DNA from 3 places in the Streptomyces sp. NBC_00236 genome. Region 1 is predicted to be linked to each of the others. Evidence: riboswitches for the same ligand, from Rfam matches in the RefSeq annotation. Region 1 holds a riboswitch; each other region holds the start of a gene.
The links. Region 1 has a riboswitch for S-adenosylmethionine ahead of OG446_RS32845 (hypothetical protein). Riboswitches for the same ligand answer to the same signal wherever they lie in the genome.
Positions count from the first base shown of each region.

Region 2: it holds a riboswitch for S-adenosylmethionine, as region 1 does, so the genes downstream of both, OG446_RS35390 (putative leader peptide) here and OG446_RS32845 (hypothetical protein) in region 1, are expected to answer to the same signal.
Region 3: it holds a riboswitch for S-adenosylmethionine, as region 1 does, so the genes downstream of both, OG446_RS08835 (aminotransferase class V-fold PLP-dependent enzyme) here and OG446_RS32845 (hypothetical protein) in region 1, are expected to answer to the same signal.

Region 1 is NZ_CP108100.1:7,376,614-7,382,003, forward strand. It holds gene OG446_RS32840 (phosphocholine-specific phospholipase C) at 1-1,254, shown strand, start outside; SAM riboswitch class IV at 1,367-1,476, shown strand; gene OG446_RS32845 (hypothetical protein) at 1,523-1,978, shown strand; gene OG446_RS32850 (MerR family transcriptional regulator) at 2,889-3,227, shown strand; gene OG446_RS32855 (DUF6585 family protein) at 3,677-4,477, shown strand; gene OG446_RS32860 (cytochrome P450) at 4,783-5,390, shown strand, end outside.
Region 2 is NZ_CP108100.1:7,935,063-7,940,452, forward strand. It holds gene OG446_RS35375 (NADase-type glycan-binding domain-containing protein) at 125-649, shown strand; gene OG446_RS35380 (four-carbon acid sugar kinase family protein) at 717-1,904, opposite strand; gene OG446_RS35385 (flavodoxin family protein) at 2,106-2,558, shown strand; SAM riboswitch class IV at 2,710-2,822, shown strand; gene OG446_RS35390 (putative leader peptide) at 2,862-2,978, shown strand; gene OG446_RS35395 (LLM class flavin-dependent oxidoreductase) at 3,052-4,278, shown strand; gene OG446_RS35400 (NtaA/DmoA family FMN-dependent monooxygenase) at 4,297-5,390, shown strand, end outside.
Region 3 is NZ_CP108100.1:1,998,880-2,004,269, reverse strand. It holds gene qcrC (cytochrome bc1 complex diheme cytochrome c subunit) at 1-63, shown strand, start outside; gene qcrA (cytochrome bc1 complex Rieske iron-sulfur subunit) at 60-1,112, shown strand; gene qcrB (cytochrome bc1 complex cytochrome b subunit) at 1,109-2,734, shown strand; gene trpD (anthranilate phosphoribosyltransferase) at 2,858-3,922, shown strand; SAM riboswitch class IV at 4,014-4,131, shown strand; gene OG446_RS08835 (aminotransferase class V-fold PLP-dependent enzyme) at 4,305-5,390, shown strand, end outside.

The sequences.
Region 1 (5,390 bases):
ACCGGTACCGACATCAAGAACGGCGGCGGGCTCCTCGACGACCTCAAGGCCGACGTCCGGGCCGGCGCGCTGCCGAAGGTCTCGTGGATCGTCTCGCCCGAGGCGTACAGCGAGCATCCCAACTGGCCCGCCAACTACGGTGCCTGGTACATCTCCCAGGTACTGGACGCACTGACCGCCGACCCCGAGGTCTGGGGCCGGACCGCCCTCTTCATCACCTATGACGAGAACGACGGCTTCTTCGACCACGTGGTGCCGCCCTTCGTGCCCTCGGGTCCCGCGCAGGGGCTGTCCACCGTGGACACCGCCGCCGACTACTTCCCCGGTGACATCCGGTACGCCGCCGGGCCGTACGGGCTCGGTCAGCGGGTGCCCATGCTCGTCGTCTCCCCCTGGAGCACCGGAGGGTTCGCGTGCTCCGAGGTCTTCGACCACACCTCCGTCATCCGGTTCATGGAACAGCGCTTCGGTGTGCACGAGCCCAATATCTCGCCCTGGCGACGCGCGGTCTGCGGCGATCTCACCTCCGCCTTCGACTTCGGTCGTGCGGACGTCTCGGACGTGTCGTTGCCGTCGACCGACGCCTACGAGCCTCCGGACCGCCTCCGGCATCCCGACTACACTCCCGCGCCGCCCGCCGCAGGCAGCCTGCCCAAGCAGGAGAAGGGCGCCCGGCCCACCCGGCCGCTGCGCTACGCGCCCTTCGTCGACGGTGCGGCCGATCCGGCCACCGGCAAGTACCGCCTCACCTTCAGCGGTGGCGCCGCGGCCGGGGCGCAGTTCCTGGTGACCTCCGCCAACCGCACCGACGGGCCGTGGACGTACACCACCGAGGCGGGCAAGTCCCTCGCGGACAGCTGGAACACGGCCTACTCCAAGGGAGTGACCGACCTCACCGTCCATGGCCCCAACGGCTTCCTGCGCACCTTCCGGGCCGGGGGCAAGGTGGCGGGACCGGAGGTGACGGCTCGTCATGTCGCGTCCGGTGGAGGGCTTGAGCTCACGTTCGTCCACGGCGGCTCCGCCACGGTCCGGCTGACCGTACGCAGCGCGGCCGGGTACGGGGGCGGCGTGCAGACCTTCGAGGTCCGTGCGGGCGCCACCGTCAAGCATGTGCTCGACCTGCGGGGAAGCGGGAACTGGTACGACGTCACCGTCGTCTCCGACGTGGACGCCACCTTCCTGCGGCGCTTCGCCGGACATGTCGAGACCGGTCAGGCCGGTACGAGCGACCCGGGCCTCGTCACCGGGTGAGTGGCCCTGTCTGGGGAGGAGGTTGGGGGCGGGCGGTGGGCGTCCGCGGGCGTCCGCTCGCTCCTGACCACCCGTCGGGACGGCTGGTTTGCGTGCGTTAGAGTCCTGCACGGGTCATGAGTTCCAGTGCACAGCCCCGGCTTGCTGGACGGCACCCCGCTCCGCTGCGGGTGCTCCGGGTGACGACCTGCCCCGCGCGAAGGGCACGGGGAACAGCGGACCACGGTGCAGGCGCTCCGGGTCCTCGGCCCGGAAGGCGAACCTCACCATGCTGCGTCACCTCACCCAGAACGACTCCGTGCGGAGCGACGACTGCTCGCGTTATGCCGCGGGTCACCGCGTGCACTGGATCCACGCGAAGAAGTGCCGCCAGGAGCCGGGGCAGGCCGTCGAGGTCCTGCTCACCTCCGGTGATGTCCGCGACGACGGATGGATCGAACTGCGGGCCGCCTTCGACTACGCGGGTGACCTCCCTCCGGTGTGGACCCATGCCCCCGCCGCACTGCGGGACACCCTCGCCGGTCACCGCGGGCGCGTGTACTGGCTGGCGCGCTGGCATGCGCTGAAGCTCGAGTACGGCAATGGCGAGGGCGCGGTGTCCGGGGGAGCCGGAGCGCGGGGCGCGGCCGGGCTGGTCAACGTCGGGTACGAGGGCGGCCGGCTCTGTGAGGTCGAGGCGGGGGACGAGGGCGACCTTGCCGGGGGCCACGCCTCCGTGGCATAGCCCCCACCGAGGCGATCGGGCGGGTCGCCGTGTCGGCTGTCCCTGCCGCGCCGGCCGGCGGCTCCGGTGTCGGCGGCATCGATCCGGCATGACGTACCTGGTCAGCGCGGGTGAGTCGGCCGACGCGTGACCGCCGCGTACCCGGTCGGTGACCAAGGCCGACTACCGCTCGACCTGACACACGGAAATCTATGTTGGCGGGAGTAGACATTGGGTTGTGGTGTGGCTATGGTTTCTCTCGTAGCCCAGAGAGACAGCAGGGCCCGGCAGAGACGAACTGCCGGGCAGCAGTATCCGCAGTTCGCACGACGGTGCGGTGGTGGAGTTTCGAAGCCAGGCTGTTGCAGGACGGCGACGGGACTGACGACCGCACCGGGCGGCCCGCAGTGATCAGGGGCTGCCGTGAGCAGGACCGCAGTTCACGCAGTAGTAGTTCGGCAAGCGCAGTACCCAGCAGTGAAGTCAGTGAGCAGCACCTCGGTGAAGGCGTCGGCTGCGGGCGCGCGTGCCGGGAGGTTCGGCAGTGGGGTTCCAAGCCAGAGCAGACGCAGGACGGGCAACGGGGCTGGCTGCCGAAGAGTGGCGCTGTCGCAGGCCACGAAGCAGTTCGCATCACCAGCAGTACCAGTAACAGGTAAGTGACTGATCCCAGAGGGAAGAAACGGAGGACCAGGCGCCATCAGGATCGCCCGGGCGGAAGCCTTGAGCCCGGGTACCGCAGGACATCGATAGTGAGGTGGTCTCCGGTCAAGCAACCGCGATCCCCGCAACCCCGACGCGTTCCAGGTCGGGTCGGCGGAAACAGAAGGCCGGCACAGTATCAAGGCCGGCAGATGGTGTAGCAGTTCCTTCGGGGCCCGGGTGCCACATGGCACTCGGGCCCCTCCACGCGTTCCGCAGAGAGGTGCAAATGACAGCAGACGACTCGTTCGGCCGTCTCGATGACGACGACTACCCCGCCTACACCATGGGCCGGGCAGCCGACATGCTCGGCACTACCCAGGGCTTCCTCCGCGCCATCGGCGAAGCCCGCCTCATCACCCCGCTGCGCTCCGAGGGTGGCCACCGCCGCTACTCCCGGTACCAGCTGCGCATCGCAGCCCGCGCCCGGGAACTCGTCGACCAGGGCACCCCCATCGAGGCCGCCTGCCGCATCGTCATCCTGGAAGACCAGCTCGAAGAAGCTCAGCGCATCAACGCCCAATACCGCCACGCTGCCGAAGCGGAGAATCAGGCGACCGCGAGCTGAGGTGGCACGTCCCCGCCGGGTACTGCACACACCTGGCGGCGCCCCGGGCCACCCGTCAGCACCGCCTGCCCCACCCGCCCCCGCTCCGGCCGGCTCGCACGAACACCGGGCGTCGACCGGCAGCGGATGGTGCGGGGAGCACAAGTGACAGGGCCGCTCAGCAGCAGTGCTGCGCGGCCCTGACGTGCGTCGGGACCGGCATACGGGCCGACTGACGAGGCCGTCGCAGGTCGAGGCCGCAGCAGTGGTTGCGTCCCTCCGGGCCGCAGACGGCGACCGCTCCTGGTCCAAGCGGTGACGTCGACGAGAGCTCGGGACCGCTCCGCCTGGCCGATGCGCAGGGCCGGGGCGCCCTTCCCGAACGGGCTTCCCTCCCCGATAATGGCCCTCCGCTGTCTGGCCTTGGGGGGCTTGTGTCGGATCGTGGTTCCCATCCTGTTCCACCCGCCATGCGCAGAGTCGCGCGGGACTTCGAACTCGGGGCGCACCAGGGGCTGGTGTGGACCGATCCCAAGCGCTTCCCGTGGATCGTGGTGCTGCTGCCGACACTGGTCGGACTGCCGGTGCTCCGGCTCGGGATTTCTGCCGCACGGGAGGGCCAACGGAGCGACGGCGCCTGGTACTACGGGCTGCCGCTGCTCGTCCTGGGGACCGCCATAGTCGCCGCAGCCGTGTATTTCCTCTTCCTCGCGCTCACGAGACGGCAGCCGCAGGTGTGGGTAGGTCACTACCGGCACGGCATCGTCCGGGAGGTGGCCGGGCACGTGCCGGAGGCCTACGCGTGGGACGAGATCGACGGCATTCGGCGGAGCAGTACCAAAGTGACGAACGGGATCACCAGCGTGACCACGCACGAACTCCGGGTGCGTCCCCGTGAGGGTGCCGAGATCACGGTGACCGACGCGTACAAGGGGGTCGCACGGTTCATCGACGAACTGGACAAGACCTTCACGCGCGTACGGCTGCCGCTGGACAGGGACCGGCTGAACGCGGGCGAACGGGTCGACTTCCTCGGGGCCCACCTCGATCCCGCCGGTGTGGGATACCTCGAACACCGGCTCGGCTGGCGCGAGGTCGAGCGGGTCACGGTCGAACAAGGCCGGCTGGAGATCCATCGGCACGGCGACGGAGAGCCGTGGGCCGGGCTCCCCGTGGAGATGGTCGAGAACCTCTCGGTCTTCCTGGCCCTCGCAGCGATGATGTGCCGGCCGGCGGGCGGGAATCGGCCGCGACCTGACAATCCGGCCTGATCCGGCGAAGGCCGGCGCTCCGGCAACCGCAGTGCGCTGGTGGCCGTGGCCACCCAGTCACGGGAAGTGCCACGTTCCTGAGTCCGGTGTCCTGGCTGTCGACGTGAGGCCGCCGCGGACCTGCTGGTCGGCGAGACCACCTGCGCCACCCGCGGCGATTACCTGCATGGTCGTCCTGTTGTTCCGTTCAGGGCACGGGATTGATCGCCGTTGACTGTTCCGAGGTCACACAAAATCCTTATAGTGAACATGCGTTGATCGCATGATCATGACGCGTGCAGCTGTCGCCACAGGAGTCAGGACTCATGACGCGCCCTTCTTCCACAGAGCCCGCGCCGACCTCTCCGCCTCCGCCCCCCGGCTGTCCGGCGCACAGCGGAGCCGTGCCGCTCGGCGGGCCCGGTTTCCAGACCGAGCCGCAGGCCGCGTACCGCACCATGCGGCGTGACCACGGACCCGTCGTCCCCGTGGAGCTGCCGGGCGGGTTCCCGGCCTGGCTGGTCATCGGGTACCGCGAACTCCATCAAGTCACCAGTGACGGCGAGCTGTTCCCGCGCGATGTCGGCCTGTGGAACCAGTGGCCCCACATCCCCGACGACTGGCCGCTGCTGCCGATGGTGGGGCGACCTCTGCCGTCCATCTACTTCAGTGCCGGGGAGGAACACCGGCGGCACGCCCGGATGGTCGGGCCGGCCCTGGAGGGCGCCGATCCGTTCCAGATCCGCAGCCACTGCGAGCAGTTGGCCGACCGGCTGATCGACGACGTGTGCAGCCGCGGCACGGCCGACCTCGTCGCCGACTTCTGCGAGCCGCTTCCCGTCCTCGTCCTCGCCCGCCTGGTCGGGTTCCCCGACGACGAAGGCGCCGACATCGCCCAGGTGTTGAAGGACCTGGCCGACGGCGGCCCGGACGC
Region 2 (5,390 bases), 560 kb from region 1:
GCCGCCCCCCGCCCTCCGCCCGCCGTGGTGGCGCCGCATTCTTCGGCGGGGGCCGGGGAAGAGCCGCGCCGCTGGTACACGGCCACGGCGCGGGCGGCGCAGGCCGAGGTTCGCGCTGCCGGTCGTGCTGCTTCTGCTGGCGGTCGGGATCTGGTTCGCGCTGCCGCACCTGTCCGGTCTGCTCGGCTTCGCCAAGGAGGAGACCGGGGCCCCGGAAGCGGTCGTGCCGTCCGCGTTCCGGAGCTCCGGCTCCGCTCCGGGACATCCGGTGACGGCGGCCTTCGACGGGTTCAACAACCGGTACTGGGCCCCGCGGGAGAGCGGTGACGGAGCCGGTGAGTACCTGGACTGCTCGTTCACCCAGCCCGTCCGGCTGCTGAAGATGGTGGTGTTCTCCGGGACTTCGGCGCGGAAGGACGAATTCCTCACGCAGGCCAGGCCCGCCCGCATCACCGTGGTCCTGACCTCGAAGGACGGCAAGGAGAGCAGGCGGACGGTCCGGCTGGCCGACGAGCCGGGCCAGCAGACGTTCGACGTACGGGGATCGGACACGGTCGCCGTACGGCTCACGGTCGACTCCGCGTACGGCACGGGCAAGGGGCGCCGGGTGGCCGTCGCGGAGGTCGAGTTCTTCGGACACCGGTCCTGACACGCTCCCGGAGTCCGCGCGACGGCCGGGGGCCCGCTGCGCACGCCGTCGGTTCGGGCCCGCCCCTTCAGTGGCGGGTACTGAGCGGTTGCCGGACCAGACGGCACAGCCGCAGGAGCATCTCGTCGTCGCCGAAGCCGCCCGCCTTGATCAGGACGGGGAGGGACGACGAGCCGAGCGGGGTTCCGCGGGCGACGCCGGGTTCGGGCTCGTCGAGCAGATCGATGCCGTTGATGCCGAGGGCCTGGAACACGCCCGCGGCGGTCTCTCCGCCGGTGACGACGAGTGCGTCGGCCAGACGCTCAGCGGCGAGTGTCCGCACGACCGAGGCGAGGGAACGGGCGAGCTCACGCGCGGTGTGCGGTGCATGACGTTCATCGGGTGTCTGCACCGTGAGGACGGGTGCGGCCAGGGCGCGCAGGGCCTCCACCGCCGGGGCGGGATCCTTGCCGACGGTGACCCCCCGGACGTCGGTTCGGGCGCGGAGCGCGGCCAGTTGTCGCCGGGTCGCCGGATGAGCACTGCCGACGACGACGAGTGGACGGCGGGCCGGTGCGGGTGCGGGCGGAACCGGTCCGTCCTCGCGCGCGCATCGTCGGGCCAGGGCGGCCGCCAGTCCGGGCGAGCCGACCCACAGGACGTCGTCGAGGTGGGGGACCGCTGCGACCAGGCGGCCGAGGTCGCCGTCCGTCGCGGCGGAGCAGACGATCAGAGCGCCTCGGCCGATGAGGCCGGGCAGTTCGGCCGCCCCGTCCGGTCCGACCGCGACGGCGTCCGGGAACACGGTCATCAGGTCCGCACACCGCACCGGATGAACGGGGTCGCGGGCGAACTCGCTCTCGTGGACCGGTACGCCCCGCACGTACTGGACAGCCTCGACCGTCACCCGGCCCTCCGCGGGAAAGGCGGGAGCGAGGATGACGGCCCGCCGCCGCGATCCCGCCCATGCGGCCCGCAGCTCCGCCGCGACATGGCCGCGCAGGGTCGAATCCACCGTCTTGAAGAGGAGCACGGACCCGGCGAACCGGCGGGCGGCCCGGCCCGTGCGTGCGGCGGCGGCGTCCTCGTCCAGCAGCCGGGTCCCGAGATCGACCGCGGTCACGCCCGTGCGGGGCGGGAGTTCCGCCGCCGGGGTGGACATGAGGATCCGTGCCCCGTGGCCGCTCCGGCGGAAGGGCGCGGCTCCGTCCCCGGCACTGGTGAGGTCGTCCGCGAGGATGACGAAACCCTGCCGGGCGTCCTTGCCGGATGTCATGCCGTGCCTCTCCGTCGAACCAGTCATCGGTGAACAGGCCCATGGTCGACGACATCACGGACGCAGGACAAACGGTTCGCTCATCGCCCCGGCCGCCCGATCCGGCGGGACCCGTACCGGACGTCACAGTCCGCCGGTGCCGCGGTGCGCGAGCCGGACCCGGCTTGCGGCCGCGCGGGGATCACGGCAGGGTGCGGAGGTGTGGCCACTCTCCTGATCGTGCATCACACGCCCTCGCCGAACTGCCAGGCACTGTTCGAAGCCGTCGTCTCCGGTGCGACGACCGACGGGATCGAGGGCGTCAGGGTCGAGCGCCGGGCAGCGCTTGCCGCGACGGCCTCCGACGTACTCGCAGCCGACGGCATTCTGCTCGGCACCCCGGCGAACCTCGGCTATATGTCCGGCGCCCTCAAGCACTTCTTCGACCAGATCTACTATCCCTGCCTGGACGCGACGCGTGGCCGCCCCTTCGGGTACTACGTGCACGGCGGCAACGACGTCACCGGCGCTGTCCGGGCCATCGAGTCGATCACGACCGGTCTCGGATGGCGCCGCGCGACCGACGCCGTGACGGTCACGGGAGAACCCGCCAAGGCCGACACCGAGGCGTGCTGGGAGCTGGGGGCGACCCTCGCCGCCGGCCTGACGGACTGATCCGTCGCAGGCGTCAGAGGATGTGAGCGAATCACGCCGCACGCGGAATGCCCGGTGCCGCCGTGGTGTTGTGGCTCACGGCAAGGTGCGTACGGCCATGATCTGCAGGGCATTGCGTGGCGCCGCCCGCGCGCGTAGCGTTCCGGAGACAGGTCATGAGTGTCAGCGTCAGGCCCTGGCCTGCTGACCGGCAACCCTCCCGCGCGGTGGGGTGCTCCAGGTGACGACCAGGCGGGGCCCGTCCGGGTTCCGCAAGCGCGAGGCCTCCGGGCCCGCCGAGCCGGCAGAGCGGAGGCGACGGTCATGCCAGCGGTGACCTGCCCGCTCGTCAGGGTGCTCGCGCCACGGCGCCGCGTCCACCTCTACTCCCGGCCCCACATCGACCTCCAGCGCGTGGCCGGCGCGCTCTGTTGTTCCTGATCCGTACCCGCGACGCCGAACCTCCCGACGAGGCCCGGCGATCAACCACGGTCGATCAGGAAGGCACCCTGTCGTGTCCGCATCGTCATCCCCGCACCCTCCCCTGTCCTCCTCCCTGCACCTCGCCGTCGCGCTCAACGGCGCGGGCTGGCACCCGGCCGCGTGGCGCGAGCCGGAGGCCCGGCCCAGGGAACTGCTCACCGCCGCCTACTGGACCGACACCGTCCAGGAGGCCGAACGCGGCCTGCTCGACTTCGTGACGATCGAGGACGCGCTCGGGCTCCAGTCCTCGCGGTTCACGGGGCCCGACGACCGCACCGACCAGGAGCGCGGGCGCCTCGACGCGGTACTCATCGCCGCTCGCGTGGCCCCGCTGACCCGGCACATCGGACTCGTCCCCACCGTGGTCGCCACGCACACGGAGCCGTTCCACATCTCCAAGGCGATAGCCACGCTCGACTACGTGAGCACCGGCCGGGCCGGTCTGCGCGTCCAGGTGTCGGCCCGGCAGCACGAAGCGGCCCACTTCGGCCGCCGGACATTCCCGCCGTTCCGCGTCGAGGACCTGGACACGCCTTCCGTACGCGCGCTGACCGCCGAACTCTTCGAGGAGGCCGCCGACTACGTCGAGGCGGTGCGCCGCCTGTGGGACAGCTGGGAGGACGGCGCGGAGATCCGCGACGTCGCCACGGGCCGCTTCATCGACCGCGAGCAACTGCACTACATCGACTTCGAGGGACGGCACTTCAGCGTCAAGGGCCCCTCGATCACGCCCCGGCCCCCGCAGGGGCAGCCGGTCGTCAGCGCCCTCGCGCATCAGAGCGTGCCCTTCCAACTGGTGGCCCGCTCCACGGACATCGGCTACATCACCCCGCACGACACCGGCCGGGCCCGCAGCGTCGTCGACGAGATCCGCACCGAACAGGCCGCAGCCGGGCGGGCGGCGGAGCCCCTCCACATCTTCGGGGACCTCGTCGTCTTCCTCGACGACGACCCCGCGGCCGCAGCGGCCCGCCGGGACCGTCTCGACGGCCTCGCGGGGCACCCGTACACCAGCGACGCGAAGGTGTTCACCGGCACACCCGCGCAATTGGCCGACCTGCTCCTGGAGTGGCAGCGGGCCGGGCTCACCGGATTCCGGCTGCGCCCCGCGGCGACCGGACACGACCTTCCGGCGATCACTCGCGAACTGGTACCCGAACTGCAGCGCCGGGGCACCTTCCGGACCGCCTACGAGGCCGACACCCTGCGCGGGCTGCTCGGCCTCGCCCGCCCCGCCAACCGCTACGCCACCGTCTGAGCCGGAGGGAACACCGACATGAGCACCAGCAACGGCGCCGGCACCAGTAACGGCAAGCCGCTCAAACAGATCCATCTCGCCGCCCACTTCCCCGGAGTCAACAACACCACCGTGTGGAGCGACCCCGCGGCCGGCAGCCACGTCGAGTTCAGCTCGTTCGCGCACTTCGCGCGCACAGCCGAACGCGCCAAGTTCGACTTCCTGTTCCTCGCCGAAGGGCTCCGTCTCCGTGAACAGGGCGGACAGATCTACGACTTGGACGTCGTGGGGCGCCCCGACACCTTCACCGTACTGTCGGCTCTCGCCGCCGTCACCGAGCGCCTCGGCCTCACCGGCACGATCAACTCCACGTTCAACGAGCCCTATGAGGTGGCCCGCCAGTTCGCCAGCCTCGATCACCTCTCCGGCGGGCGCGCGGCATGGAACGTCGTCACCTCGTGGGACGCCTTCACGGGCGAGAACTTCCGCCGCGGCGGATTCCTGCCGCAGGAGGAGCGCTACTCCCGGGCCAGGGAGTTCCTCGCCACGGCCAACGAACTGTTCGACTCATGGCACGGCGACGAGATCGTCGCCGACCGGGGGACGGGCACCTTCCTCCGGGACGCGCGGGCCGGATCCTTCGTGCACAAGGGGCAGCACTTCGACATCGAGGGGCAGTTCAACGTCCCGCGCAGCCCGCAGGGCCGACCGGTGATCTTCCAGGCCGGTGACTCCGACGAAGGACGCGAGTTCGCGGCGGAGGGCGCCGACGCGATCTTCAGCCGCTACAGCACCCTCAAGGAGGGGCAGGCGTTCTACACGGACGTCAAGGGCCGGCTCGCCCGCCACGGCCGCACCCACGACCAGCTGCTGATCCTGCCCGCCGCGACCTTCGTCCTCGGTGACACGGACGCCGAGGCACAGGAACTGGCCCGCGAGGTACGTCGGCAGCAGGTCAGCGGCGCCACCGCGATCAAGCACCTTGAGTTCGTCTGGAACCGCGACCTGTCCGCGTACGACCCCGAAGGGCCGCTTCCCGACATCGACCCGGACCTCGGTGAACACACCATCGCCCGCGGCCGCGCCCAGGTACGCATGTACCGTGACCCGCTGGCCACCGCCCGGGAGTGGCG
Region 3 (5,390 bases), 5.4 Mb from region 1:
GGCGCACTGATCGCAGTTGCCATCTGGGTCGCGGCCCACACCGCTAAGGCCAAGAAGTCATGAGTAGCCAAGAGATTCCAGAAGAGAACCTGCCCGCAGAGCAGGACGCCGCGCACGGCGCGGTAGAGGGAGCGGGCGATCCGTTCGCCGACCCGGGGCTGCCGGCCCACAAGCCGCGCATCCAGGACATCGACGAACGGGCCGCCAAGCGGTCCGAGCGCGCGGTCGCGTTCATGTTCACGCTGTCCATGCTGGCGACGGTCGGCTTCATCGCCTCCTACGTCATCTTCCCGGTCGACAAGATCGTCTACATCTTCCCGTTCGGTCATGTGAGCGTGCTCAACTTCTCCCTGGGTCTGACCCTGGGCGTGGCGCTCTTCGCGATCGGCGCGGGCGCCGTCCACTGGGCGCGCACCCTGATGTCGGACGTCGAGGTCGCGGACGACCGTCACGCGATCGCGGCCGAGCCCGAGGTCAAGGCGAAGGTGCTCGCCGACTTCGCGGCAGGTGCCGAGGAGTCCGCGTTCGGCCGGCGCAAGCTGATCCGGAACACCATGTTCGGCGCGCTGGCCCTGGTGCCGCTCGCCGGTGTGGTGCTGCTGCGTGACCTCGGTCCGCTGCCGGAGAAGAAGCTCCGCTCGACGCTGTGGGCCAAGGGCAAGCAGCTCATCAACATGAACACGATGGAGCCGCTGCGTCCCGAGGACGTCGTCGTCGGTTCGCTGACCTTCGCCATGCCCGAGGGCCTGGAGGAGGACGCGCACGACTTCCAGGTGCAGATCGCCAAGGCCGCACTGATGATCATCCGCATCGAGCCGGACAACATCAAGGACAAGCGCGAGCGCGAGTGGGCCCACGAGGGAATCGTGGCCTTCTCCAAGATCTGCACCCACGTCGGTTGCCCGATCAGCCTGTACGAGCAGCAGACGCACCACGTGCTCTGCCCGTGCCACCAGTCCACCTTCGACCTCTCCGACGGCGCCCGCGTCATCTTCGGTCCGGCCGGTCACGCTCTTCCGCAGCTGCGGATCGGCGTGAACAGCGAGGGCAACCTCGAGGCGCTCGGTGACTTCGAAGAGCCCGTCGGTCCTGCATTCTGGGAGCGCGGATGAGTACTGCGACCGATACGAAGCGCAAGGCGCCCGCCGGTGAGAAGGTTGCCGACTGGGCGGACGGCCGGCTCGGGATCTACTCCCTGGCCAAGGCCAACATGCGCAAGATCTTCCCGGACCACTGGTCCTTCATGCTCGGTGAGATCTGCCTCTACAGCTTCATCATCATCATCCTCACGGGTGTGTACCTGACGCTGTTCTTCCACCCGAGCATGAACGAGGTCGTGTACCACGGCCCGTACGAGCCCATGCAGGGCATCCGGATGTCCGAGGCCTACGCCTCGACCCTGGACATCAGCTTCGACGTCCGCGGTGGTCTGCTCGTCCGGCAGATCCACCACTGGGCCGCGCTGATCTTCCTGGCCGGCATGTTCGTGCACATGATGCGCGTGTTCTTCACGGGTGCGTTCCGCAAGCCCCGTGAGATCAACTGGCTGTTCGGCTTCCTGCTGTTCGTCCTGGGCATGTTCACCGGTTTCACCGGTTACTCGCTCCCGGACGACCTGCTCTCGGGTACGGGTGTCCGCTTCACGCAGGGCGCGATCCTGTCGATGCCGATCGTCGGCACCTACATCTCGATGTTCCTGTTCGGCGGGGAGTTCCCCGGCGGCGACTTCGTCGCACGGTTCTACTCGATCCACATCCTGCTGCTGCCGGGCATCATGCTCGGGCTGCTGGTGGGCCACCTGATCCTGGTCTTCTACCACAAGCACACGCAGTTCGCGGGTCCCGGCCGGACCAACAAGAACGTCGTGGGCATGCCGCTGCTGCCGGTGTACATGGCGAAGGCCGGAGGCTTCTTCTTCCTGGTCTTCGGTGTCATCGCCGTCATCGCGGGCATCGCCTCGATCAACCCGATCTGGGCCATCGGCCCGTACCGCCCGGACCAGGTGTCCACCGGCGCCCAGCCCGACTGGTACATGGGCTTCGCCGAGGGTCTGATCCGAGTGATGCCTGGCTGGGAGATCAACCTCTGGGGCCACACCCTGGTCCTGGGTGTACTCATCCCGCTGACGCTCTTCGGTGTGATCCTGGGGGCCATCGCGGTCTACCCGTTCATCGAGTCCTGGGTCACCGGCGACAAGCGCGAGCACCACATCCTGGACCGCCCGCGCAACACGCCGACCCGGACGGCCTTCGGTGTCGCCTGGATCACGGTGTACTTCATCGGTCTCGTGGGTGGTGGAAACGACCTGTGGGCCACGCACTTCCACCTGTCGCTGAACGCCATCTCGTGGTTCGTCCGGATCTTCTTCTTCGCCGGACCGGTCATCGCGTTCATCGTCACCAAGCGGATCTGCCTCGGCCTTCAGCGCCGCGACAAGGAGAAGGTGCTGCACGGGCGCGAGTCCGGCCTCATCAAGCGCCTGCCGCACGGTGAGTTCGTCGAGGTCCACGAGCCGCTGGCACCCGCTCAGCTGCACACGCTCACCGCGCACGAGCAGTACAAGCCGGTCGAGATCGGCCCGCTGGTCGACGAGAACGGCGTCAAGCGCAAGGTGTCCCTGGTGCAGAAGCTGCGGGCCAGGCTCAGCAAGGGCTTCTACGGCGAGAACAACCAGATCGCCAAGCCCACCGCCGAGGAGTACAAGGAGATCACCAGCGGCCACGGCCACCACTGATCACCTGAACTGATCGCCACAGCAGGAGCCCCGTCCATTCGATGGACGGGGCTCTTCGCTGTCCACGGGGCTCGATAGGGTGGCCCCATCCCCTTTATCGGCTGTGGACCCCAGGAGCGGACCATGAACGTTGTGACCCCGGCAGGCGGCGACAGCGTGGCGGCTCGTTCCTGGCCCGGCGTGCTGACCCCCCTGCTGCGCGGCCAGGACCTGACCGAGGACGACACCGCCTGGGCGATGGACCGCATCATGAGCGGCGAGGCGACCGATGTGCAGATCGCCGGCTTCGCGGTGGCGCTGCGGGCCAAGGGCGAGACCGTCACGGAGGTCTCCGGCCTGGTCCGTGCGATGTACGAGCACGCCACGACCATCCATGTGCCGGGCCGCACGGTCGACATCGTGGGCACCGGCGGCGACATGGCCAAGACGGTCAACATCTCCACCATGTCGGCGATCGTCGTGGCGGGTACGGGCGCCAAGGTCGTCAAGCACGGCAACCGCGCCTCGTCGTCGGCCAGCGGTTCCTCCGACGTCCTGGGCAAGCTCGGCGTCAACCTGGACCTGCCGCCGCAGCGCGTCGTCGAGGTCGCCGAGGAAGCGGGCATCACGTTCTGCTTCGCCGTCAAGTTCCACCCCGCCCTGCGGTACGCGGCGAAGGCCCGGGCGGAGCTCGGCGCGCCGACCACCTTCAACATCCTCGGGCCGCTCACCAACCCGGCCAAGGTGCGCGCGCAGGCGATCGGCGTCGCCGACCTGCGCATGGCGCCCATCGTCGCGGGCGTCCTCGCCGAACGCGGCAACTCCTCCCTGGTCTTCCGGGGCGACGACGGTCTGGACGAGCTGACCACCACCGCGACCTCCCGTGTCTGGATCGCCAGGAACGGCACGGTGCGCGAGGAGGCCTTCGACCCGCGCGACGTCGGCCTGGACCTGGTCCCCGTGGACGCCTTGCGCGGCGCCGACGCCTCGTACAACGCGGATGTCGCCCGCCGGCTGCTCGCCGGCGAGACGGGCCCCGTACGGGACGCGGTCCTGCTCAACTCGGCGGCGGCGCTCGTCGCGCTGGACCCGGGCGAGGGCACGCTCGCCGAGCAGCTCACCGCGGGAATCGCGAAGGCCGCCGAGTCCATCGACTCGGGCGCGGCCGGGCGGGCGCTGGAGAGATGGGTCGTGGCCAGCAACGCCTGAGACGGCTCCGGGCGCGGATATGAGGCAGGGCGCAGTCCAGATCATGGACTGCGCCTTGCGCGTTCGCGTACGTATGGCAAGATGCTGCGCAGGTCATGAGTGACAGCGACTACGGCCCCGGCCCGCTGTCCGGCAACCCTCCGTCCGTGGCGGGGTGCCCCGGGTGAAGACCAGGCCGCAGGCAGCGAGGTCTGCGGCAAGCGCGGACCCCTCGACGTCGTGAGATGTCCACCCGTGGGGTCCTGGTCCTCAGGGAGCCTCTTGTGAGCAAGCGAATGCGATAGGGCTTTTCGGCCCTCCTCCGCACATCCTTCTTTCTTCCTCCGTGCTGCCGCGTATCCGCAGGCGCGCGGAATTCGCCTGCCTGTTACGGGAGTTCGTCATGTCTGTCCTCACTGCTGCCACCGATCGGTCGATTTGTGCCCCGCTGCCGGTTCTGGGCAAGGATGTAACGGTTCCGCTGGTCACCGGCGGCGAGGTCACCTACGCCGCGCTGGACTACGCGGCCAGCGCTCCGGCCCTCCAGCGGGTGTGGGACGACGTGGCCGCGTACGCGCCGTACTACGGCAGCGTCCACCGCGGTGCCGGCTACCTCTCGCAGCTGTCCACGGACCTCTTCGAGAGCAGCCGCGTCACCGTCGCGGAGTTCCTCGGCTGCCGCGCCGACGACCAGGTGGTCTTCACCCGGTCCACCACCGACTCGCTCAACCTGCTCGCCGCCGCCCTGCCCGCCGACTGCCAGGTGTTCGTCTTCGAGACCGAGCACCACGCCTCGCTGCTGCCCTGGCGCGACGCCCGGGTGACGTACCTGAACGCCCCGCGCACCCCGGACCAGGCCGTCGAGACCCTGGAGCGCGCACTCGCCGGCCGCGACCCCTACGGGCCCGCGCTGGTGTGCGTCACCGGTGCCTCCAACGTCACCGGTGAGCTGTGGCCGGTCAAGGAGCTCGCCGCCGCCGCGCACGCCCACGGTGCCCGGATCGTGCTCGACGCCGCCCAGCTGGCCCCGCACCACCCCGTCGACATCGCCGAGCTGGACGTCGACTGGGTCGCCTTCTCCGGTCACAAGCTGTACGCGCCGTTCGGCTCGGGCGTCCTCGCCGGCCGCTCCGACTGGCTGACCGCCGCCGAGCCCTACCTGGCCGGCGGCGGCGCCTCCCGCCAGGTCGCCCGGCGCTCCGACGGCGGGGTGGACGTCGAGTGGCACACCACCGCGGCCCGTCACGAGGCCGGTTCGCCCAACGTCATCGGTGTCTACTCCATCGCCTCCGCCTGCAAGGCCCTCACCGAGGCCGGGTTCGACAGCCTGGTCGCCCGGGAGCAGCGCCTCGTCACCGCGGTCCGTGCCGGACTCGCCGAGGTCCCCGAGGTCAAGGTGCTCTCGCTGTTCGGTGATGACGCCCCGCGGGTCGGCGTCATCTCCTTCGTGGTGGAGGGCTGGAACAGCTCGCACTTCGCCGCGGCGCTC